4 regions of the Pseudomonas sp. DP-17 genome follow, and region 4 is predicted to be linked to each of the others. Evidence: predicted binding sites of a transcription regulator. Region 4 holds the regulator's gene; each other region holds the start of a gene.
What was found. Region 4 encodes FliA, which starts transcription of late flagellar genes. Its sites were predicted from a motif close to CTAAAGTTTNNNNNNNNNNNGCCGNTAA; they were not measured.

Region 1: MJ122_RS09555 (methyl-accepting chemotaxis protein) is a predicted target of FliA. The motif match lies at 2,787-2,814, and genes of this name have one in related genera.
Region 2: MJ122_RS30120 (methyl-accepting chemotaxis protein) is a predicted target of FliA. The motif match lies at 2,438-2,465, and genes of this name have one in related genera.
Region 3: MJ122_RS09115 (methyl-accepting chemotaxis protein) is a predicted target of FliA. The motif match lies at 2,907-2,934, and genes of this name have one in related genera.

The regions. Positions count from the first base shown of each region.
Region 1 is NZ_JAKSXG010000004.1:35,101-40,709, forward strand. It holds gene mnmH (tRNA 2-selenouridine(34) synthase MnmH) at 1-570, shown strand, start outside; gene MJ122_RS09535 (GFA family protein) at 747-1,094, opposite strand; gene MJ122_RS09540 (hypothetical protein) at 1,247-1,525, shown strand; gene MJ122_RS09545 (flavin reductase family protein) at 1,591-2,199, shown strand; gene MJ122_RS09550 (hypothetical protein) at 2,223-2,597, opposite strand; gene MJ122_RS09555 (methyl-accepting chemotaxis protein) at 2,872-4,842, shown strand; gene MJ122_RS09560 (SulP family inorganic anion transporter) at 4,810-5,609, opposite strand, start outside.
Region 2 is NZ_JAKSXG010000019.1:6,119-11,727, forward strand. It holds gene MJ122_RS27990 (diguanylate cyclase) at 1-307, shown strand, start outside; gene MJ122_RS27995 (putative quinol monooxygenase) at 312-611, opposite strand; gene MJ122_RS28000 (NAD(P)H-dependent oxidoreductase) at 779-1,363, shown strand; gene MJ122_RS28005 (peptidylprolyl isomerase) at 1,650-1,931, shown strand; gene MJ122_RS28010 (hypothetical protein) at 2,233-2,388, shown strand; gene MJ122_RS30120 (methyl-accepting chemotaxis protein) at 2,523-3,839, shown strand; gene MJ122_RS28025 (PilT/PilU family type 4a pilus ATPase) at 3,954-5,069, shown strand; gene MJ122_RS28030 (SGNH/GDSL hydrolase family protein) at 5,205-5,609, opposite strand, start outside.
Region 3 is NZ_JAKSXG010000003.1:375,268-380,876, forward strand. It holds gene nuoN (NADH-quinone oxidoreductase subunit NuoN) at 1-39, shown strand, start outside; gene MJ122_RS09105 (AI-2E family transporter) at 207-1,274, opposite strand; gene MJ122_RS09110 (Na+/H+ antiporter NhaC family protein) at 1,367-2,686, opposite strand; gene MJ122_RS09115 (methyl-accepting chemotaxis protein) at 2,978-5,122, shown strand; gene MJ122_RS09120 (sensor histidine kinase) at 5,195-5,609, opposite strand, start outside.
Region 4 is NZ_JAKSXG010000001.1:305,206-310,814, reverse strand. It holds gene flhA (flagellar biosynthesis protein FlhA) at 1-94, shown strand, start outside; gene flhF (flagellar biosynthesis protein FlhF) at 110-1,420, shown strand; gene fleN (flagellar synthesis regulator FleN) at 1,585-2,412, shown strand; gene fliA (RNA polymerase sigma factor FliA) at 2,409-3,158, shown strand; gene MJ122_RS01440 (chemotaxis response regulator CheY) at 3,356-3,730, shown strand; gene MJ122_RS01435 (protein phosphatase CheZ) at 3,750-4,532, shown strand; gene MJ122_RS01430 (chemotaxis protein CheA) at 4,565-5,609, shown strand, end outside.

The DNA of each region.
Region 1 (5,609 bases), on a different contig from region 4:
GCCTTCGGCCGCCGCGCCACGCCGCAGCCGGCGCAGATCGATTTCGAGAACCGCCTGGCCATCGACATCCTGAAGAAGCGCCACGCGGGCATGGAGCAGTTCGTGCTGGAAGACGAGGGTCGCATCGTCGGCAGTTGCTCGGTACCGCTGGAGCTGTACCAGGGCATGCAGCACTACCCGCTGGTGTGGCTGGAAGACAGTTTCGAGCAGCGCGTGGAGCGCATCCTTAAGGACTACGTGGTCGACTTGTGCGCGGACCATGTGCAGGTGGTGGGTGAAGAGGGCGGCTTCGACTCTTTCGCCGCCTACCTGCGCAAGAGCCTGTCGGGCATCGTCAAGCGCCTGGGAGGCGAGCGTTACCAGCGCCTGGCGGCGATCATGGATGAAGCCCTGGAAGAGCAGAAACGCAGCGGCGCGGTGGACCTGCATCGTGGCTGGATCGAAGGGCTGCTGGGCGAGTACTACGACCCGATGTATGCCTTCCAGCGCGAGAGCAAGGGCGAGCGCGTGGAATTCCGTGGCACCCAGGATGAAGTGGTCGAGTACCTGCGGTTCCGCGCCGAGCGGTGATTGAGCCCTCTGCGACAGGCGGCCGATCGCGGACGCAGTCCGCTCCTACGCACATGCAGGGCCCTGGGTAGGAGCGGACTTCGTCCGCGATGGCTCCCAGGCCAGCTCGTTGCCTCCCAGCAGGAGCGGGCGGTGCCACAACGAGGTGAGCCACGGTGGCGGCGCCTGCTGCGCAGTCACCGGCTCTTGCCGTCGTACTCCTTCACTGTCAGCCCCGCCAGGTCCACGCCCGGCAGGCAGCGCACATTGATCGCCGCCATCGGCGTGCCGTCCGGCATCGCTCCGTAGGCCAGGGGCGCGCAGCCGCAGGTAGGGCAGAAGCGGTGTTCGATGCGGTGGGTGTTGAACGTATAGGTGCTCATGGCACTCTCAGGAGTCGTCAGCTTCAGCTTGCCGCGCGGGACGAACCACAGGAGCGAGCCCTTGCGGCGGCAGATCGAGCAGTTGCATGACACGACTTCACCGACATCCCCTTCCACTTCGAACGCGATCTGCCCGCAATGGCAGCTGCCCTGGTGCACCATGGTCCTTCTCCTTGCCGGGTTATCCCGTGGGCAATCAGTGTAGTAGTCGCTTGAACGCCATCCGTCCGGTGGCATACTGCGGCGCCGTCCGGCAGGCCTTTGCGCCGCGTTCTAAGCTGGATTCACCCCCGAATACTTCCAGGAGTTTCGTCATGCCGCGCATTCCCGTGATCATCGCCCTGCTGCTCGCCGTCGCCGGCTGCTCGGGCAAGACCGTCAACCGCGACAGCTGTGCTTCGCAGCTGGACGCCGCCTGGCACGAGCTGGACCTGGCCAAGGCCGAAGGTTTCGCCGGCACCGTCAGCTACTCCAAGGCCGTCGGCCTGCTGACCGCCGCCAAGACCCAGCAGCAGGTCGAGGCTTATACCGGTTGCTCCGACAAGGCCAGCCGCGCGCGCTTCTACATCAAGGAATCCCGCGCCGGCCGCTGAGCCGTGCACCGCCGGGCCGCGCGAAGCGGCCCGCGCATTCCCTCTCGCATCGCCCGGATTTCGACATGCAACTCGACTTCACCCAACTGTCCAAGGCCGAGGCCTATCGCTGGCTCGCCTCCACCGTCACGCCGCGGCCCATCGCCTGGGTCAGCACGCTGTCCGCGGACGGCCAGAGCAACCTCGCGCCGTTCAGCTTCTTCCAGGTCATCAGCGATTCGCCGCCGACCCTGCTGGTCAACACCAGCGTGCGTGAGGATGGCAGCGTCAAGGACACCCTGCGCAATGTCCGCGAGACCGGCGAGCTGGTGATCCACCTGGTCAGCGCCGCCCAGGCCGAAGCCATGAACGCGACTGCCGCCTGGCTGCCCCACGGCGTCAGCGAGATCGACCACGCCGGCATTGCCACGGTCCCCAGCGAACGCGTGGCGCCACCCCGTGTGGCAGGCGCGCCGGTGGCCTTCGAGTGCCGGTTGGCGGAAATCATGCCGTACCCGGCGGAGAACCCTTCCAGCCTGCTGATCTTCGCCCGCGTGCTGCTGGCGCACGTCGATGACTCGGTGATGCAGGACGAGCGCCACGTCGACCCGGCAAAGCTGGATCTGGTCGGACGCCTGGGCGGCACGCAATACAGCCGCACCCGCGACACCTTCAGCATGATTCGTCCGAAGTAGGACTCCGTGCTGGCGCGACAGCGTCAGGCGAACTCCAGCTCCAGGCCAAGCTGCCAGTGGATGCCACCCATGCGCGCCACGTCCAGTCGTTCGCCAAGGGCGAAGAGTTCGGAGAGCAGTGGGTCGCAGCGGGGGAAGTCCTGCGTGCTGGCGTGTATCAGACTGACGATGCCATGCACCAGGCGCCAGCCGGTCTGGGCATCGAACCAGCAGTCCAGCCATTCGCCCTTGACCTCGTCGCAGGCCAGCGGGCAGACGAAGCTGCGGATCGGCATGTGTCCGCGAGCCAGCAGCAATGGGTCGAGGCGGCGCTGCTCGCGATACAGCTCCGGCAGTTGGAGTGGGTGGGCGAATCCCGCCAGCGGGCGTTGTAGAACCAGTTGGTAGTAGGCATTCATCCGAGCACCTGATAGGGAAAGTCAGGTGTCGGAATCTGAACGGTCGGGCTGTCAGCTCGCTGTCGGCAATTTCCGTATCCGCGCCGGGAAAGTCCTGTTAAGTGTTCTGGATGCGACCTCCGCGTATCTCTGTGCAGCATCACCGTGCCATCACCGTCGCGCCCTCTATCCAGTCGGTGGGCGGTACTCCTAATGTTCCGGCCAAAAGCAGCGATAACGATCAGGAGACCTTCGGGGATTTCCTGCAACGCCATTGCGGATGGGGGGAGAAGCCATGTTTGCCTTCGTGCAGCGTCGTCTGGCCGATATGGGAACGGCGAAGAAACTGGCCATCGGCTTCGGCCTGGTGCTGTTGTTGACCGCCGTGGTGGCGGCGATCGGCGTGACCGCGCTACGGACGATTGCCCAGCGCTTCGACCTGCTCGGTGACATGTCGACCATCAACCGCGAGTTGCTGGAGATGCGCCAGAGCGAGAAGGACTTCGTCATCGATGCCAGCGACGCCTCCGCCAAGCGCCTGCGCGAGCACGCCGGGATACTCGGCGAGGCGGTGGCGCGGCTCAAGGCCCAGGCGGGCGAGGCCGCTGCGATGCAGCAGGTGGAGCAGGGCATTGCCGATTACCTGGCGGCGTTCGAGAAGTTCGAGAAGTCCAGCAAGAGCCGGCGCCTGTCGCTGGACGCCGCCACCTGGTCGGTGAACGGTGCGTCCAACAGCCTGGACATCCTGCAATCCAGCCTGGCCGATGACGGCGCCTACGAGCTCAAGGATTCCCAGGGCCAGAAGGGCGAGGAGCTGTTGCAGCAGGCCGCCCAGGTCAGCCAGCTCTATCGCCTGGTGCTGCAGGGCCTGGACGAGGCGCGCTCGCGCCTGGACGCCGGCGGTGACGAAAAGACCGGCGAGGAGAAAGCCGAGGGTGGCCGCATCAAGTCCGCCGCCGAGGCGCTGGAGCTGTCCGCCAAGCTGCAGGAGGTCATCACCGACCCGACCTACGTCTCGGTGCTCAAGGACGTCATCACCAACATCAACGCCTTCGTCGAGAAGCTCGACGACTACACCGCCAGCCTCGAGCAGGAGAAGCAGGTCCACGCGCAAATGAACGAGCGCGCGGCCCAGGTCATGCGGCAGGTCGACGACGCCTACGCCGCCCAGCGCGCGGCCATGCAGACCCAGCTGCGCACCAACACCCTGCTGATCGTCGCTTCGGCGGCATTGGCACTGCTGGTGGGCGCGCTGGCTTCGCTGCTGATCACCTGGATGATCGTTCGCCCGCTGCGCCAGGTGATCGGCATGGCACGCCGCATTGCCGAGGGCGACCTGAGCGTGAGCGTCGAGGTTCGGCGCAAGGATGAAGTCGGCCAGTTGATGGGCGCGGTCGGCAGCATGACGGACAGCCTGCGGGGCATCGTCAGCCGCCTGAGCGACGGCGTGGGGCGTATCTCCGCCTCGGCGCAGGCGCTGTCCAGCGTCACCGAGCGCACCCAGCACGGGGTGAACAGCCAGAAGGCCGAGACCGACCAGGTCGCCACGGCGATGAACCAGATGGCCGCCACCGTCCATGATGTGGCGCGCAATGCCGAGGAGGCCGCCACCTCCGCCGAACAGGCCGACGGCAAGGTGGCCAGCGGGCAGGATGTGGTGCGCCAGACGCTCGGCCGCATCGAGCAACTGGCCGAGGCCGTGCGCGCGGCCACCCAGAGCATCGAGCAGCTCGGCCGCGAGAGCCAGAGCATCGGCAGCGTGCTGGATGTGATCAAGAACGTCGCCGAGCAGACCAACCTGCTGGCGCTCAATGCCGCCATCGAGGCCGCGCGGGCGGGCGAGCAGGGCAGGGGGTTCGCCGTGGTCGCCGATGAAGTACGGGCACTGGCGCGGCGCACCCAGCAGTCCACCGCCGAGATCGAGACGCTGATCGCCGCCCTGCAGAACGGCGCCAGCACTTCGGTACAGCGCATGCAGCGCAGCCACGCCCTGGTGGAAATGACCGTGGGCGACGCGGTGCAGACCGAGGCCGCGCTGGGCACCATCGCTTCGGCGGTGGCGGTGATCCACCAGATGAACCAGCAGATCGCCGCCGCTTCCGAGCAGCAGAGCGCGGTGGCCGAGGAGATCAGCCGCAGCGTCAGCAGTATCCGTGGCATAGCCGACGAGTCGGCGCAGGCCATGGAATCCACCGCGTCTTCCAGCGTCGAGCTGGCGCAGCTCAGCCGTGAACTACAGGGACTGGTCGGGCAGTTCCGCCTGTGACGCCCGGGCGCTGGCCGCCTGCTCGCGCTTGCGCTGCTGGTGCCAGCGGCGGTAGGCATTGACGCCCGCACGCACCGAGCTGAATACCAGCGGCGGCTTCACCTCGCCTAGGGCGCCGGAGCGCTTGAGCATCGCCAGGGTTTCGCCAGTCACCCGCGCCAGCGACAGATGCACGCCCTGCGCATCGAGGGTCTGTTGCACTTCCCGCAACGTCGTCAGGCCGCTGATATCCAGGTTGAGGATGCCCTCGGCATTGAGCAGCACCGCGCGCGCATTCGGCGTCTGCGTCACCACCTCGAGGATGCGCTGCTTGAAGTAGTCGGCGTTGAAGAACAGGATCGGCGCGTCGAAGCGGTAGATCACCAGGCCCGGCAGCGTGTGCGCGTTGGGGTATTGCCCGACCTCCACCTGGCCGTCGATGCCATACACCCACCCCATCACCGCGTCGTGCGGGCGGTAGGTGAGGTACAGCAGGCGCAGCAGGGCGAGCATGATGGCGACGAAGATGCCCGGCAGCACGCCGACACTGAGCACACCGGCGGTGGTCAGTACGCACAGGCCGAACTCGAACCGGCTCAGCGCCCAGAAGCCGCGTAGGGCGCGAAAGTCGATCAGCCCCCAGCCTGCCATCAGCAACACCGCGCCCAGCGCCGGCATCGGCACCCAGCCCAGCGGCTTGCTGAACAGCAGCAGGACCAGGCCGATCACCAGCGCGGCGACCACGCCGACCATCTGGCTCTTGCCGCCGACCATGTCGTTCACCGCCG
Region 2 (5,609 bases), on a different contig from region 4:
ACACCTGGTCAGCCAGGGCTGCCAGCGCGAGGACGACGGCGCTGCACGCTACGGCGGCGAAGAGTTCGTGGTGATCCTGCCTGGCTGCGACACCGCGGCAGCCGCGACGGTGGCGGAATCGATCCGCCGCTCGGTGGAGGAAGCCGCGCTGCCCCACGAGAAGGGCGCGCGCGGCATCGTCACCATCAGTGTCGGCGTGGCCAGCACGTCGTGCACGCAAGCCGGCAGCATCGAAGCGCTGATCGCCGCAGCGGACGCCAACCTCTACAAGGCCAAGGAAGGTGGGCGCAACCGGGTGGTGGCCTGAGCGTTCAACGCGGCAACGGGTCCATCACCTCGATTTCCTGAATGGCGAAATCGCGGCGCAGGTACTCCATGCGCCGCTCATGGAACTCGCGCATATGCGGCAGTGCGGTGTGGATGGCCAGGTGCTCGCGGCTTTGCCAGACCTCGAAGAAGGTGAAGAGCGTCGGATCACTCACATCGCGCAGCATGTGGTACTGGATGCAACCTTCCTCGGCACGGCTGGGGGTCAGGTAGGCGCGGAACAGGTCTTCGAAAGCCTGGGATTTTTCAGGGCGGGTATGGGCCTGGAGGATGAAGGCATACATCGGACGGCGATCCTTGTGGTGGAAAGATTGCCTAATCCTGACGCAAATCAATCACTCACATTATTGATTCTCACGCACGGATCATTTGTCCGGGAACGGGTTTTTCCGCACCGGGCGGATCGATATTCTGCCGTCATCGACTTTCCATTCCCTTGCGGAGCCCACTCATGAAAAAGATTCTGCTGATCAATGGCGGCAAACAGTTCGCCCACTCCGACGGCCGCTACAACGCCACCCTGCACGAAGCCGCCATCGCCCATCTGGACCGCGCCGGTTTCGACGTGAAGGAAACCTTCATCGACGGCGGCTACGACATCCAGGAAGAAGTGCAGAAAATGCTCTGGGCCGACGTCATCGTCTACCAGATGCCTGGCTGGTGGATGGGCGCGCCCTGGACCGTCAAGCAGTACATCGACGAGGTGTTCACCGCCGGCCACGGCAGCCTCTACGCCAACGACGGCCGTACCCGTTCCGACGCTTCGCAGAAGTACGGCAGCGGCGGCCTGCTGCAGGGCAAGCAGTACATGATCTCGGCCACCTGGAACGCCCCCCAGCAGGCCTTCGACGACCCGACCGACTTCTTCGAGGGCAAGGGCGTGGACGCGGTGTATTTCCCCTTCCACAAGGCCAACCAGTTCCTGGGCATGAGCCCGCTGCCGACCTTCCTCTGCGTGGATGTGATGAAGCGCCCGAACATCGAGGGCGATGTGCAGCGCTACCAGCAGCACCTGAGCGAAGTGTTCGGCGCCTGAGGCGAACATCTGCGTAGGAGCGGACTGCGTCCGCGATCGTTTTCCGCCGGGCGACGCCGATCGCGGATGAATCCGCTCCTGCGCTCATGCAACCCGCTGCAATAGAACGCAGGATGGGTGGAGCCTGCGACACCCCTCAGCAATTCCCCCCGCGGAAATCCATGGGTATCGCTGCGCGCCACGCCGTCCTACGAAAAGGGGCAAGTCACCCGGCGCCTGGCATTGGGTTCAGGCCTGGAATCGGCTAGGCTTCGCCCTTTCCTACTGCCTGTTCAGGAGTTATTCCATGGCCCGTGCATCCGCCCGTCACATCCTGGTTTCCAGCGAAGCCAAGTGCAATGAACTGAAAACTGCCATCGAAGGCGGCGCCGACTTCGCCCAGGTGGCGCGCGACAATTCCACCTGCCCGTCCGGCCGCAGCGGCGGTGACCTGGGTACCTTCCGCCCGGGCCAGATGGTTCGCGAGTTCGACCAGGTCGTCTTCAGCGCCCCGCTGAATGTCGTCCAGGGTCCGGTGAAGACCCAGTTCGGCTACCACCTGGTGGAAGTGACCAGCCGCGAAGACTGATCCCCTTCGCCCGCGCCGCGCCCATTTGCGGGGGCGGCGTGTCCCTTCCCTCTCCGGCCCGCCCCGGGCCACCAGCGTCACCCCCAATCCCACCGGAATCGAACCGTACAGCCGTCCACGCCCCTTGCCCGGCGTGCCGAGCAGCAGCGCGGCGAACAGCACGGCGAGCGCGTCGGCGGTGGAATACACCAGGTTGACGATCATCCCCAGGACGAAATGCAGGCCCACCGGCAGGCTGGCGGCCGGGTCGACGCACTGCGCCAGGAAGAACAGCGCCGTCTCGGGGTCGGGTACCTCGACGATGATGTTGCCGGCGCGGATCATCACCGGCGACACCTCTGCCGAGCGCATCCGGGAGGCCGCTGCCAGCGGCAGCCAGCTGCTGCACAAGCCGCTGGACACCCACCTGCTGCGTGCCGCCAACGCCGTCAGTCAGGAAGTGACCAGCACCGTCTGAAACACGCACCAGGTCTTGATGGGTGGGGCTTACGCCGGTTCATCCGGGGCTAAAGTCGTGGCCGTATCGGCCGATGCAATGGCGAAACGACCCGGCAGCAGTCTTCGTGCCTCACCCCTAGAGAAAGCCCACGCATGTTCAACTCGCGATTGAAGCAGGAGCTGGCCGCCCTGCGTGAAGAGCTCGCCTCCATCGAGGAGATCCGCGCCAGCCTCGATCAGGAAATGCTCGTGCTGTTCCTCGACCCCCGCGGGCGCATCGAGTCGGTGAATGCCAACTTCGAGAAGGAGATGCTGCACCGCGGCGACCAGCTCATCGGCCGCCCGCTGCTGGACCTGATCCCCGACCACGTACGCGGCCTGGACTTCCACCTGAGGGTGAAGCACGCCATCGAGCGCGGCGAGCATCTGGCCGGCGTGATCCGCCTGCTGCGTGGCGACGGCGAAGAGGCCTGGCTGCGCTCGATCCTGCAACCGGTGCACGACCGCACCGGGGCGGTCCAGCGCTTTTCGATCTACGCCAGCGACCTCACCCGCACCATCGAAAATTCCCGCGAGCACGAGAACCTGATCGAGGCCCTGCAACGCTCCACCGCGGTGATCGAATTCAACCTGCAGGGCGAAGTGCTCACCGCCAACGACCGCTTTCTCAACGCCATGGGTTACAGCCTGGCGCAGATCAAGGGAAAGCATCACCGGATGTTCTGCGAGCCTTCTGAATACAACTCGTCGCAGTACGAGGCGTTCTGGACCAAGCTGCGCCGTGGCGAGTTCGTCACCGGTCGCTTCAAGCGTATCGACAACCGTGGCCACGAGGTCTGGCTTGAGGCCTCGTACAACCCGATCATCGATGCCCACGACCGCCTGTACAAAGTGGTGAAGTTCGCCACCGTGATCACCGAGCAGGTGCACCGTGAAAACGCCGTCGCGCAAGCGGCGACCATCGCTTTCGATACCTCGCAAAGCACCGACAACAGCGCCACCAAGGGCGCCGCCGTGGTCCAGCAGACGGTGGAGGTGATGCGGGAACTGGCCGACCGCATGCAGGAGGCCACCCAGGGCATCGAGGCGCTGGACCGCCAGTCCCAGGCCATCGGTGCGCTGGTGCAGAGCATCCGCAGCATCGCCGACCAGACCAACCTGCTGGCGCTCAACGCCGCCATCGAAGCAGCCCGCGCGGGCGACCAGGGGCGAGGCTTCGCGGTGGTCGCCGACGAGGTTCGCCAGCTCGCCTCGCGCACCAGCGCCGCCACCGAGGAAATCACCCGCGTGGTGGAACAGAACCAGCACCTCGCCGGCGAAGCGGTGGCCATGATCGACCGCGGCAAGCAGCAGGCCGAACTGGGGCTGCAGCTGTCCGGCCAGGCCGGCACGGTGATCATCGAAATCCAGGACAGCGCCCAGCGCGTGGTCAACGCCGTGGGCCAGTTCGCCAATCAACTGTCGACCTGAGGCACTTCCCTGCGGCACGTCAAAACGGCGTGCCGCAGCCTCGCCTAGGCTCCCGTCCGGCATTGCAGCTAGGCTCAATGCAGATGCGCCCTCCCGCCATCCCAGGACGACACCATGAGCAACACTCCCCTCCCCGACGTCATCCAGTACCTGCGCCTGCTGCCCGAGCGTGGCGGCTCGGACATGTTCTTCAGCGTCGGCGCGCCGCCGCACCTGAAGGCCGAAGGCCACAGCCAGCCGGCGGATGATCGCGTGCTGGAGCCCGGCGAGGTGAAGACCCTGGCCTGGCAATTGATGTCGCCAGCCCAGGTGCAGGATTTCGAGCGCGACCTGGAGATGAACCTGGCGCTGAGCGTGCCGGACATCGGGCGTTTTCGCGCGAACATCTACTACCAGCGTGGTGAAGTGGCCATGGTGGTGCGCCTGATCAAGCAGGTGATTCCGGACGTCACCTCCCTCGGCCTGCCATCGATCCTCGACAAGCTGGCGATGCAGGACCGCGGGCTGATCCTGGTGATCGGCGCGGCCGGCGCGGGCAAGTCGACGACCCTGGCGAGCATGCTGGATTTTCGCAACCGCCACCGTTCCGGGCACATCGTCTGCATCGAGGACCCCATCGAGTTCCTCCACATGCACAAGAAGTCGATCATCGACCAGCGCGAAGTCGGCCTGGACACCCACAGCTACGAGGACGCCCTGCGCAACGTGCTGCGCGAGGCACCGGACGTGATCATGCTCGGCGAAATCCGCGACGCCGCCACCATGCAGCACGCGCTGCATTACGCCGAAACCGGGCACCTGTGCGTCGCCACCCTGCACGGCACCAGTTGCCGCCACGCCATCGAGCGCATCACCCGTTTCTTCCCCGACGAGGCGCGCCCGCAGGTGCTGGCCGACCTGTCGCAGAACATCCTCGCGCTGATCGGCCAGCGCCTGGTGCCCGGCAGCCACCAGCGCCGCGCTGTAGCGGTGGAGCTGGTGCTGGGTACGCCGCACATCCGCGGCATCATCCAGCGCGACGAGCTGCCCGAGCTCAAGGGAGCCGTCGAACGCGCGCTGGAGAGCGGCATGCAGAGCTTCGACCAGAGCCTCTACAAGCTGCTGGAAGAAGGGCGCGTGAGCGTGGCCGACGCCCTGAAGTTCGCCGACTCGCGCACCGATCTTGCGCTGAAGATCAAGCTGGAGCGCGGCATGGACGACGACAGCATCGGGCCGGCGTTCGGCAGTTGAGCGGGCCTGTTCCGAACGTGCCGATATCAGTCCTATCGCGGACAGACTCCGCTCCTACGTAGCCGGTCAGGACGTGCGTAGGAGCGGACTCCGTCCGCGATCGCTTCCCGGCCACTCCCACCCTCGCGGAAGACATCACATCCCCTTCAGCAATTGCTCGATATCCACGCTCTGAGCCATCGCCCGGTTCCCCGCATCATTGGGATGCAGGTGATCGCCGCTGTCGTACCTGGGCAGCAGACGCAACGGACGGGCCGGGTCACGCAACTGCGCATCCAGGTCCACCACCGCGTCGAATTCCCCGCTCTGGCGAATCCACTGGTTCACCCTTTGGCGCAGCGCTTCCTTGTTGGCCGCGTGGTAATTCTCGATGGGCGACCCGCTGAGGGCGCGCTCGAATGGCAGGAGGGTTGCGCCGACGATACGCACGCCGCGCACTTGGGCCTGGGCGATCAGTTGCCGGTAACCGGCGACCAGGTCTTCGTACTGCGCCAACGGGTTGTTCGGCGCGAAGGTACTGCCGGGCCAGGAGATATCGTT
Region 3 (5,609 bases), on a different contig from region 4:
CTCCTCCAGCACAGCGGCCTGGTAGCCGTCGCCGGCTAAGGTCGACAGGCAATGAAAAACCCCGCTTCGGCGGGGTTTTTTGTTGGGCGGGAATCAGGAGATACCGGCTTTTCGTAGGATGGGTGGAGCGCAGCGATACCCATGCTGCTGGCGCACGTCATTGATGGGTATCGCTTCGCTCCACGCCATCCTACAAGGCTCGCGCCCTACTCCGCCGCCTTGGGCGTCTCCCCTTCGCGGCCGGTGAACAAGTCCCAGGAGGCCATGAACAGCGCCGCGATCAGCGGGCCGATGACGAAGCCGTTGAGACCGAACAGCGACATGCCGCCGAGGGTTGAGATCAGCACCACGTAGTCGGGCATCTTGGTGTCCTTGCCCACCAGGATCGGGCGCAGGATGTTGTCCACCAGGCCGATCACCACCACGCAGAACAGTGTCAGCACCACGCCCTGCCAGATCGCTCCGGTGAGCAGGAAATAAGCCGCCACCGGCACCCAGATCAGCCCCGCGCCGATCGCTGGCAGCAGCGAAAGGAAGGCCATCAGCGTGCCCCACAACAACGAACCCTGGATGCCGAGGAACCAGAAGATCAGCCCGCCGAGTGCGCCCTGGGTCGCGGCGACGGCGATGTTGCCCTTCACCGTGGCGCGGATCACCGTGGTGAACTTGGTGAACAGGTGCTGCTTGTGCTCCGCACTCAGCGGCACCGCCTGCTTGATTCGGCGCCCCAGCGCCGGGCCGTCGCGCAGGAGGAAGAACAACAGGTAAAGCATGATGCCGAAGCTGATGACGAACTCGAAAGTATTCTGGCCGATGCTGAAGGCCTTGGTCGCCACGAGTTGGCTGGCCTGCATCGCCCCCGTCGAGAGCTTTTCCTGCAGGCTGGAAAGGTCCGCCAGGTCGAAGCGCTCCAGCAGCTGATGCGCCCACGCCGGGAGCGCAGCGACGGCCTGCTGGTAGTACACGATGAAATTCAGCTCACCCGACTTCAGTCGCTGGTAGACCGTCGCTCCCTCCTGCACCAGCGCCCCGGCGATGAAGGTCACCGGCAGGATCACGATCAGGAAGCACACGCCGAGGGAAATCAGCGCGGCGAGGTTGTTGCGCCCGTTGAGCTTCGTCCTCAGGCGGCGTTGCAGCGGAGCGAAGATGATCGCCAGGATGGTGCCCCAGAAGACCGCCCCATAGAACGGCAGCAGGATCCAGCCGAAGGCGAGCGTCACCACCAGCAGCAGGGCGAGGAATGTCCGGTATTCCAGTTTCGATTCGAACATGAGCGGGTCCGTGAAAGGTTAAACCAGCTCATTAGTCAGCAGTTGGCCTGCCGAGTGCAACTTTCGCAGCGCGCTCCCTGCGCTCATGTGCGCTAAAGCACCATGGCCGCCACCCAGCCGAACGCCAGCAGCGGCAGGTTGTAGTGCAGGAAGGTGGGCACTACGGTGTCCCAGATGTGGTTGTGCTGGCCGTCCACGTTCAGCCCGGAGGTCGGACCGAGGGTGGAGTCCGATGCCGGCGAGCCGGCGTCACCCAATGCTCCGGCTGTGCCGACGATGCTGACAATGGCCAGTGGACTGAAGCCCAGGTGCGCCGCCAGCGGCACGAAGATCGCCGCGATGATCGGCACCGTGGAGAAGGACGAGCCGATGCCCATGGTCACCAGCAGACCCACCAGCAGCATCATGAAGGCGCCCAGCGCCTTGCTGCTGCCGATCCAGCCGGCGGCGCTGTCCACCAGGCTCGCGACCTGCCCGGTGGCGGTCATCACCGCGGCGAACCCCTGGGCGGCGATCATGATGAAGCCGATCATGGCCATCATCTTCATGCCTTCGGTGAACAGGTCGTCCGCTTCCTTCCAGCGCACCACGCCGGACAGCGAGAACACCAGGAAACCCACCAGCGCACCGAGGATCATCGAGTCCAGCAGCAGTTGCACGGCAAAGGCCGACGCGACCGCGACGCCTGCCACCACCAGGCTCATCCTGCTGTAGGGCGTATCGACCCGCTCGACCTGTTCGATGCGCTCCAGATCGTAGACACGCTTGCGACGGTAACTGAACAGCACCGCCATCAGCAGGCCGCAGACCATCCCCAGCGCTGGAATCAGCATGGCGTGAGTGACATTGATGCCTTGCACGCTCACACCCGCCCGCTCGACGTTGGCCAGCAGGATCTGGTTCAGGAAAATGTTGCCGAAGCCAACCGGCAGGAACATGTAGGGCGTGATCAGGCCGAAGGTGATGACGCAGGCGATCAGCCGGCGGTCGATCTGCAGGCGGGTCAGCACGTAGAGCAGCGGTGGCACCAGCAACGGAATGAAGGCGATGTGGATGGGCAGGATGTTCTGCGAAGAGATTGCCACCACCAGCAGCAGGCCGACCATCATCCACTTGAAGGCGCCGGAGCCATTGGCCTCGTGGTGGCCGAGCATTGCCAGGGCACGATCGGCAAGGGCGTGCGCCATTCCGGAGCGCGCGATGGCCACGGCAAAGGCGCCCAGCATGGCGTAGGACAGCGCCACCGTCGCACCGGCCCCCAGTCCTTCGTTGAATGCCTTGAGCGTGCCGTCCATGCCCAGGCCACCCAGCAAACCACCGGCCACCGCGCCGGCGATCAGTGCGACCACCACATGCACGCGACACAGGCTCAGCACCAGCATCAGGCCAATGGCGATCAACACCGCATTCATCTCTATCACTCCTCTCACGGATCGCCGCGCAGGGCGCGGACAAAAGGCGCGCACTCTGCCAAACACTCGGCGAGGTGTCAAAACCCGTGTCGAATCAGGACGTTTCGGCAATTGGCGGCGGGATTTTCACCGAAGTGCGCACGCTTTTTGCCTGAAAGTCGCCGGCCGTCATAACAGCACGCCAGAATCGCCTGTTTTCTGGCGATTCGCCCCGTCACGGGTCAAGAAGATGCGGGAAAAGCCGATATACCGGGCATTCCCGAGGTTTCGTTAAAACAAGGACCCCTCTCCATGTTGCTGCGCCGTCTCTCCATCCAGTGGAAGATCACGTTGCTCGCCGGGCTCTGCCTGCTCGGCGTCGTCTCGCTGCTTTCCGGTCTGTCCGTCTACCGCACCCAACACAGCACCGCGCTGGTCAAGCAATCGAGCACCGAAATGCTCGATGAAGCGGCCAAGGCGCGACTGCAATCGCGCGGTGAAGTCCAGGCCATGCGCATCCAGCGCTACATCATGGACGCCTACCAGTATGGCAAGGGCTTCTCGCGGCAGGTGCTCTTCCTGCGCGATCAGGCGCAGAAGCGCTTCCTCGACGCCTATGACCTGCGCGAAGACCTGACCCGCCAGGTGAAGACGGCGCTGGAAGGCAACCCGGAACTGCTGGGCCTCTACGTCGCCTTCGAACCCGATGCGCTGGATGGCAAGGACAAGCTCTTCGCCGGCCAGGGCGAGCTGGGCAGCAACGACGCGGGGCGCTTCTCCATCTACTGGTCCCAGGCCACGCCGGGCCACCTGGAATCCGAAGCCATGGCCGAGTCGCTGCTGCAGGACACCAGCCCCGGCCCGAGCGGCAGCGCTTACAACGCCTGGTTCACCTGCCCCAAGACCACCGGCCAGCCCTGCGTGCTCGACCCGTACTTCGACGAAGTGGGCAAGAAGAAGATGCTCATGACCAGCATCGCCTTCCCGCTGGAGCTGGACGGCAAGGTCATCGGCGTCATGGGCCTGGACATCAGCATGGAGAAGCTGCAGGAGATCAGCATCGAGGGCAGCCGGGAGCTGTACGACGGCCAGGGCCGCGTGAGCATCGTCAGCGCCGCGGGCCTGCTCGCCGGCCACAGCGCAGACGCCAGCAAGCTGAGCAGGAAGCTGCAGGAGGTCTATCCCAACCAGGGCACTGAGCTGCTGCAGGCCATCGCCGCCAACCATGAGCAGGTGTTCCGCCAGGACGACCAGTTGCGGGTGGTCGAGCCGTTGCAACCGATCCCCGGCTCCAAGCCCTGGGGCGTGCTGCTGGAAGTCCCGCAGAATGTCCTGCTCGGCCCGGCCATCGAGCTGCAGAACGAACTGGACGACCAGCGCACGCAGGGCACCGCCTACCAGCTCGGCTTCGGTCTGATCGCCATCCTGATCGGCCTGTTCGCCATGTGGCTTACCGCCCGTGGCGTGACCCGGCCGATCCTCAACGTCGCCGCCATGCTGCGCAACATCGCCAGTGGCGAAGGCGACCTGACCAAGCGCCTGGACTACAGCGGCAAGGACGAGCTGGGCGAACTGGCCGGCTGGTTCAACCGCTTCCTCGACAAGCTGCAGCCGATCATCCGCGACGTGAAATCCTCGGTGCAGGATGCCCGTGCCACCGCAGACCAGTCCTCGGAAATCGCCAGCCAGACCAGCGCCGGCATGCAGCAGCAGTTCCGCGAAGTCGACCAGGTCGCCACCGCCTCCCAGGAAATGAGCGCCACCGCCCACGACGTCGCCAACAGCGCCGCCATGGCCGCCGACGCTGCCCGTGGCGCCGACGGCGCGACCCGCGATGGCCTGAGCGTGATCGATAACACCACCCGCCTGATCGACGAACTGGCCAGCGACATGAGCAGCGCCATGAGCCAAGTGGAAGGCCTTGCAGCCAGCAGCGAGCAGATCGGCTCGGTGCTGGAAGTGATCCGTGGCATCGCCGAGCAGACCAACCTGCTGGCCCTCAACGCCGCCATCGAAGCGGCCCGCGCCGGTGAAGCCGGCCGCGGCTTCGCGGTGGTCGCCGACGAGGTGCGCAACCTCGCCAGGCGCACCCAGGATTCGGTGGAGGAAATTCGCCAGGTCATCGAGGGCCTGCAGAACGGCACCCGTGATGTGGTCGGCGCGATGAGCAACAGCCATCGCCAGGCGCAGGACAGCGTGTCCCAGGTCGAGCAGGCCGTGGCTGCGCTCAAGCGCATCGGCGACGCGGTGGGGGTGATCACCGACATGAACCTGCAGATCGCCAGCGCCGCCGAAGAGCAGAGCGCGGTGGCCGAGGAGATCAACCGCAACGTCGCTGGCATCCGTGACGTGACCGAATCGCTGTCGAGCCAGGCGCAGGAATCGGCGCAGGTCAGCCAGTCGCTGAACAAGCTGGCGAACCATCAGCAGGGGTTGATGGATCAGTTCCGCGTCTGATGCCCGGAAGATGAGGCCCGCTCCCGCCGGAGCGGGCCATGCCCGCGTTACGCCGGCAAGGTCGGCACGCGATCAGACCGCACGGCGCGGCAACTCGACCACCACACGCAACCCGCCCAGCTCGCTGCCTTCAAGCCGCAGACCACCGCCACAGGCCGCCGCAATATCCCGCGCGATCCCCAGGCCCAGGCCATGACCGGCCACCTGTTCATCCAGCCGCGTGCCACGCTCCAGCACACTGTCACGCTGGTCTTCGGCAATGCCGGGACCATCGTCCTCCACGCTCAACCAGTAGGCCTCAGCGCCCTTCTCCACCGTCAACCGCACCTGGCCGTCGGCCCATTTGCAGGCGTTGTCCAGCAGGTTGCCGAGCATTTCCAGCAGGTCCTCCCGGTCATATGGCAGACGGGTTGCGGGTGGCGCCTGCCAGTCGATGGCGAGATGGTCACCATGGATGAGCTTGAGCATGTCGCACAGGCTCGGCAGC
Region 4 (5,609 bases):
CCGGATGGCAGTCCCCACCATGCATGTGTTGGCGTACCAGGAAATCCCCGACAACAAACAAGTCACGATTGTCGCCACTGTTGGGCAGAACTGATTGAGGTCCAAGGCCATGCAGGTAAAACGCTTCTTCGCCGCCGATATGCGTCAGGCCATGAAACTGGTCCGCGACGAGCTGGGCCCGGACGCCTCGATCATCGGCAACCGCCGTGTCGCCGGCGGCGTGGAGCTGACCGCGGCGCTGGATTACCAGGCCCCGGTGGCGGCCAGCAAGCCGAACCCGGCGCTGGAGGCCGAGCTGCGCAAGACCCAGGCGAAGATCGCCCAGGCGAAGGCGGACCTGTCGGCTCCCGCCCGTGCCGGCGATGGCGTGCGCAAGGACCGTCAAATGTACGGCACCGAGAAGCCGCGTCGCAGCGCTGCCGAAACCCTGGCCGAAGCCATGGACGCACCGGTCGCCCCGGCGCCGGCCGCTGCCGGTCAGCAGGCGCTGGAGGCCATGCGCTTCGAGCTCAACGGCCTGCGTGAACTGATCGAAGTCCAGTTGGGCTCCATCGCCTGGAACCAGCTGCAGAACCAGCGTCCGAAACAGGCCAACCTGTGGCGCCGCCTTCAGCGCATGGGGCTGCCGGCCGACCTGTCGCGCAGCCTGCTGGAGCGCGTGGCTTCCATTGCCGATCCGAAGCAGGCCTGGCGCATGCTGCTGGCGCACCTGGCGCGCTCGATCAGTACCCCGGAAATCGACCTGCTGGAGCAGGGCGGGGTGATCGCCCTGGTCGGCCCGGCCGGCATGGGCAAGACCACGACCCTGGCCAAGCTGGCCGCGCGCTACGTATTGAAATACGGCGCGCAGAGCATCGCCCTGGTGTCGATGGACAGTTTCCGCATCGGCGCCCAGGAGCAGATCAAGACCCTGGGCCGCATCCTCAACGTGCCGGTGACCCTGGTCGATCCGGGCCAGTCGCTGATCCAGGCCATGGCCCCGCTGGCGCGCAAGCGCCTGGTGCTGATCGATACCGCGGGCTTGCCCGCCAACGATCCGGCGCTGCGCATGCAGCTCGAAGCGCTGTCCTCGCTGAGCCTGAACGTGAAGAATTATCTGGTGCTGGCCGCGACCAGCCAGGCCCAGGTGCTCAAGTCCGCCTGGCAGAACTATCGCTCCTGTGGGCTGGCCGGGTGCATCCTGACCAAGCTGGACGAAGCGGGAAGCCTCGGCGAAGCTCTGGCTCTGGCTATCAGCCAGCATCTACCGGTAGCCTATCTGGCTGACGGGCCGAAGATTCCCGATGACCTGCATGTGGCGCGCGCGCACCAGTTGGTCAGCCGCGCGGTGAGCCTGCAGTCGCCGGAAGAACCCAGCGAAGACGCCATGGCCGACATGTTCGCCGGCCTTTACCAGCAGCCGGTGCGTCGCGCCAGCTGAAGATTGTGAGCCCCGGGTGGGGCGTGGGACGGCCGGTTGAGCCGTCCAAGCGATGCGGATGCTCTGCAAGACGATCCGCGAGCACCGGCAGCAGTGGAGCACCGCCGCCGGATTAGCCGAAGCGTCAGAAACGCGACGGTCGAACGACGAGACAAGGTATTGATATGGGTATGCATCCCGTTCAGGTAATCGCAGTCACCGGCGGCAAGGGTGGCGTGGGCAAGACCAACGTGTCGGTGAACCTGTCGCTGGCGCTGGCCGATCTCGGCCGCCGCGTCATGCTGCTGGACGCCGACCTGGGCCTGGCCAACGTCGACGTGCTGCTGGGCCTGTCGCCCAAGCGCACGCTGGCCGACGTCATCGAAGGCGAGTGCGACCTGCGCGACGTGATCCTCCAGGGACCCGGCGGCATCCGCATCGTCCCGGCGGCCTCGGGCACCCAGAGCATGGTGCACCTCACGCCGATGCAGCACGCCGGCCTGATCCAGGCTTTCAGCGACATCAGCGACAACATCGACGTGCTGGTAGTGGACACCGCTGCCGGCATCGGCGACTCGGTGGTGAGCTTCGTCCGTGCAGCGCAGGAAGTGCTGCTGGTCGTCTGCGATGAACCCACGTCGATTACCGATGCCTACGCTTTGATCAAGCTGCTCAACCGCGACTACGGCATGACCCGCTTCCGCGTACTGGCGAACATGGCCCACAGCCCCCAGGAGGGCCGCAACCTGTTCGCCAAGCTGACCAAGGTGACCGACCGTTTCCTGGACGTGGCGCTGCAGTACGTCGGCGCCATTCCCTACGACGAGTCGGTGCGCAAGGCGGTGCAGAAGCAGCGTTCGGTGTATGAGGCGTTCCCGCGCAGCAAGGCTTCCCTGGCCTTCCGTGCGGTGGCGCAGAAGGTCGACAGCTGGCCGCTGCCGGCCAACCCACGAGGGCACCTGGAGTTCTTCGTCGAGCGCCTGGTGCAACATCCCACGGGTTCGGCCGTATGACCGCGGCCTCCGGAGCGCGTATGTACAGCAAGGCACAGGCGCACAACTCCCAGGAACTGCTGATCCAGAAGCACGCGCCTCTGGTCAAGCGCATCGCCTACCACCTGCTCGGCCGTCTGCCGGCCAGCGTGCAGGTGGAGGACCTGATGCAAGCCGGCATGATCGGCCTGCTGGAGGCCGCGAAGAAATACGATTCAGGCAAGGGTGCAAGCTTCGAGACCTACGCCGGCATCCGCATCCGCGGCGCCATGCTCGACGAGGTGCGCAAGGGCGACTGGGCTCCGCGTTCGGTGCACCGCAACACCCGCATGGTCAGTGACGCCATCCGCGCCGTCGAGGCGAGAACCGGACGCGACGCTAAAGATCAGGAGGTTGCTGCCGAACTCAATATGAGCCTCGAAGATTATTACGGCATCCTCAGCGACACCCAGGGCAGCCGTTTGTACAGCTTCGACGACATGTTGCAGGACGGTGACCAGGGCAGTGGCTTTGCCGAGGACGCCTCGCACCACGACAACGAGCCGTCCCACGGGCTGGAAGACGAACGCTTCCAGGCGGCGCTGGCCGATGCCATCACCAAGCTGCCCGAGCGCGAGCGACTGGTGCTGGCCCTCTATTACGACGAGGAACTCAACCTCAAGGAGATCGGCGAGGTGCTGGGCGTCAGCGAATCGCGGGTCAGCCAGTTGCACAGCCAGTGCGCCGCGCGCCTGCGTTCGCGTCTGGCGGAGTGGCGCGCTCGCTGAGCATCGGGTAGTTTCGCGCCTGCTTGTTCCTAGCGAAAAGGCTGAAGGAATTTTCCCTAGGCAAGTTAAAGGCTTACGAATTTCTGGGTGACGTTCCTTTGACGCCCCCACAGCGAAGAGCGCTCGGCGCTCAATGAATTGACGGCACGCCCGCCAGGGCGCGTTTGGTATCGATGGAGGCAGGTTTGGACAAGAATATGAAAATTCTCATCGTGGACGACTTTTCCACGATGAGGCGCATCATCAAGAACCTCCTGCGGGACCTGGGGTTCACCAACACCGCAGAGGCCGACGACGGCACCACTGCGCTGCCGATGCTGCACAGCGGCAACTTCGACTTCCTCGTGACCGACTGGAACATGCCCGGTATGACCGGCATCGACCTGCTGCGTGCGGTCCGCGCCGACGAGCGCCTCAAGCACCTGCCGGTGCTGATGGTCACCGCCGAAGCCAAGCGCGACCAGATCATCGAAGCGGCCCAGGCCGGGGTCAACGGCTATGTGGTCAAGCCTTTCACCGCTCAGGTGCTGAAAGAAAAGATCGAGAAGATTTTCGAGCGGGTCGGCAGCTAAGGCCGGCATAGAGGGCGTCATGGATTTCAACGAATCCGCGGGTGACTTCGAGTCGACCCTGAAAAAACACGCGCGCGAATTGGTCGAATGCCTCGAGCAGGGCGACGTTCAGACCGCCGTGCAACTGATCTCCGAACTCAACCAGGCGCGTGATCGCGGGCTCTACCAGGAAGTGGGCAAGCTCACCCGCGAGCTGCACAACGCCATCGTCAACTTCCAGATCGACCCCAGCTCCCCGCGCGCCCAGGAAGTCTCGCAGATCGCCGATGCGACCGATCGCCTGTCCTACGTGGTGACGATGACCGAGAAAGCGGCCAACCGCACCATGGACCTGGTGGAAGAGTGCACCCCGGTGGTCATGCACATCGAGACCCAGGCCAAGGAGCTGCAGGAAGACTGGTCGCGCTTCATGCGCCGCGAATTGGGCCCGGACGCCTTCCGCGACCTGGCCAAGCGCGTCGAGCAGTTCCTCTACATCAGCGCCCAGGACAGCCGCAAACTCTCCGCGCACCTGAACGACATCCTGCTCGCGCAGGACTTCCAGGACCTCACCGGACAGGTGATCAAGCGCGTCACCAAGCTGGTGACCGAAGTCGAGTCGAACCTCGTGAAGCTGGTCTGGATGGCGGGCCAGGTGGATCGCTACGCCGGCATCGAGCATGACCACGAGAGCATGCGCGACGCGGTGGAAAAAGAAAGATCATCCAAGGGTGAAGGTCCGCAGATTGCTGCCGATACAAGAAAGGACGTCGTGTCCGGTCAGGACGATGTCGACGATCTGTTGTCCAGCCTTGGTTTTTAAGCGTCCGCTGACGCTGTAGAGGGAGCATCCGAATGAGCTTCGACGCCGATGACGAAATCCTCCAGGACTTCCTGGTGGAGGCCGGCGAGATTCTCGAGCTACTGTCCGAGCAACTGGTCGAGCTGGAAAGCCGTCCGGAAGACATGGACCTGCTCAATGCCATCTTCCGTGGGTTCCACACCGTCAAGGGTGGGGCAGGCTTCCTCCAGCTGAATGCGCTGGTGGAGTGCTGCCACATCGCCGAGAACGTGTTCGACATGCTGCGCAAGGGCGAACGCCGCGTGGATGCCGAGCTGATGGACGTGATGCTGCAGGCGCTGGATACCGTCAACGTCATGTTCCAGCAGGTGCGTGACGCGCAGGAGCCGACCCCGGCGACTCCCGAGCTGCTGGCCGCGCTGTCGCGCCTGGCCGACCCGAACGCCGCTCCTGCCGAGGCTCCCGCTCCCGCAGCTGCCCAGCCCGTGGTGGCTGCGGCTCCGGCTGAACCGGCGGCTTACGGTGACATCACCGACGATGAATTCGAACAGTTGATGGATGCCCTCGAGCCTTCCTCCGAAGCGCCTGTCGCGCCGGTTGGCAGCGGTGGCGACGACATCACCGATGATGAATTCGAAGCGCTGCTCGACCAGCTGCATGGCAAGGGCCAGTTCAGCGCTGGCGCCAAGGAGCCTGCCAAGGCGGCTGCGGCTGCCGCTGTCGAAACGCCGGCCGGTGGCGACGAGATCAGCGACGACGAGTTCGAAGCGCTGCTCGACCAATTGCATGGCAAGGGCCAGTTCACCGGCGCGAAGGAAGAAGCTCCTCCCGTCGAAACCGTTGCCCCGACCAAGCCCGAGGAAGCTGCGGCTGCGGGCGGCGACGACAACATCACCGACGACGAATTCGAGAAGCTGCTCGACGAGCTGCACGGCAAGGGGCAGTTCACCGGCGCGAAGGAAGAACCGGTCGTGGCCGCCCAGCCGCCCGCCCAGCCGGCTCCGGCGCCCAAGCCCGCTGCCGCTGCCGCCAGGCCTGCGCCGGCCAAGCCCGCCGCTGCGGCCGCCGAGAAGCCGGCCAACGAAGCGGAAACCACCG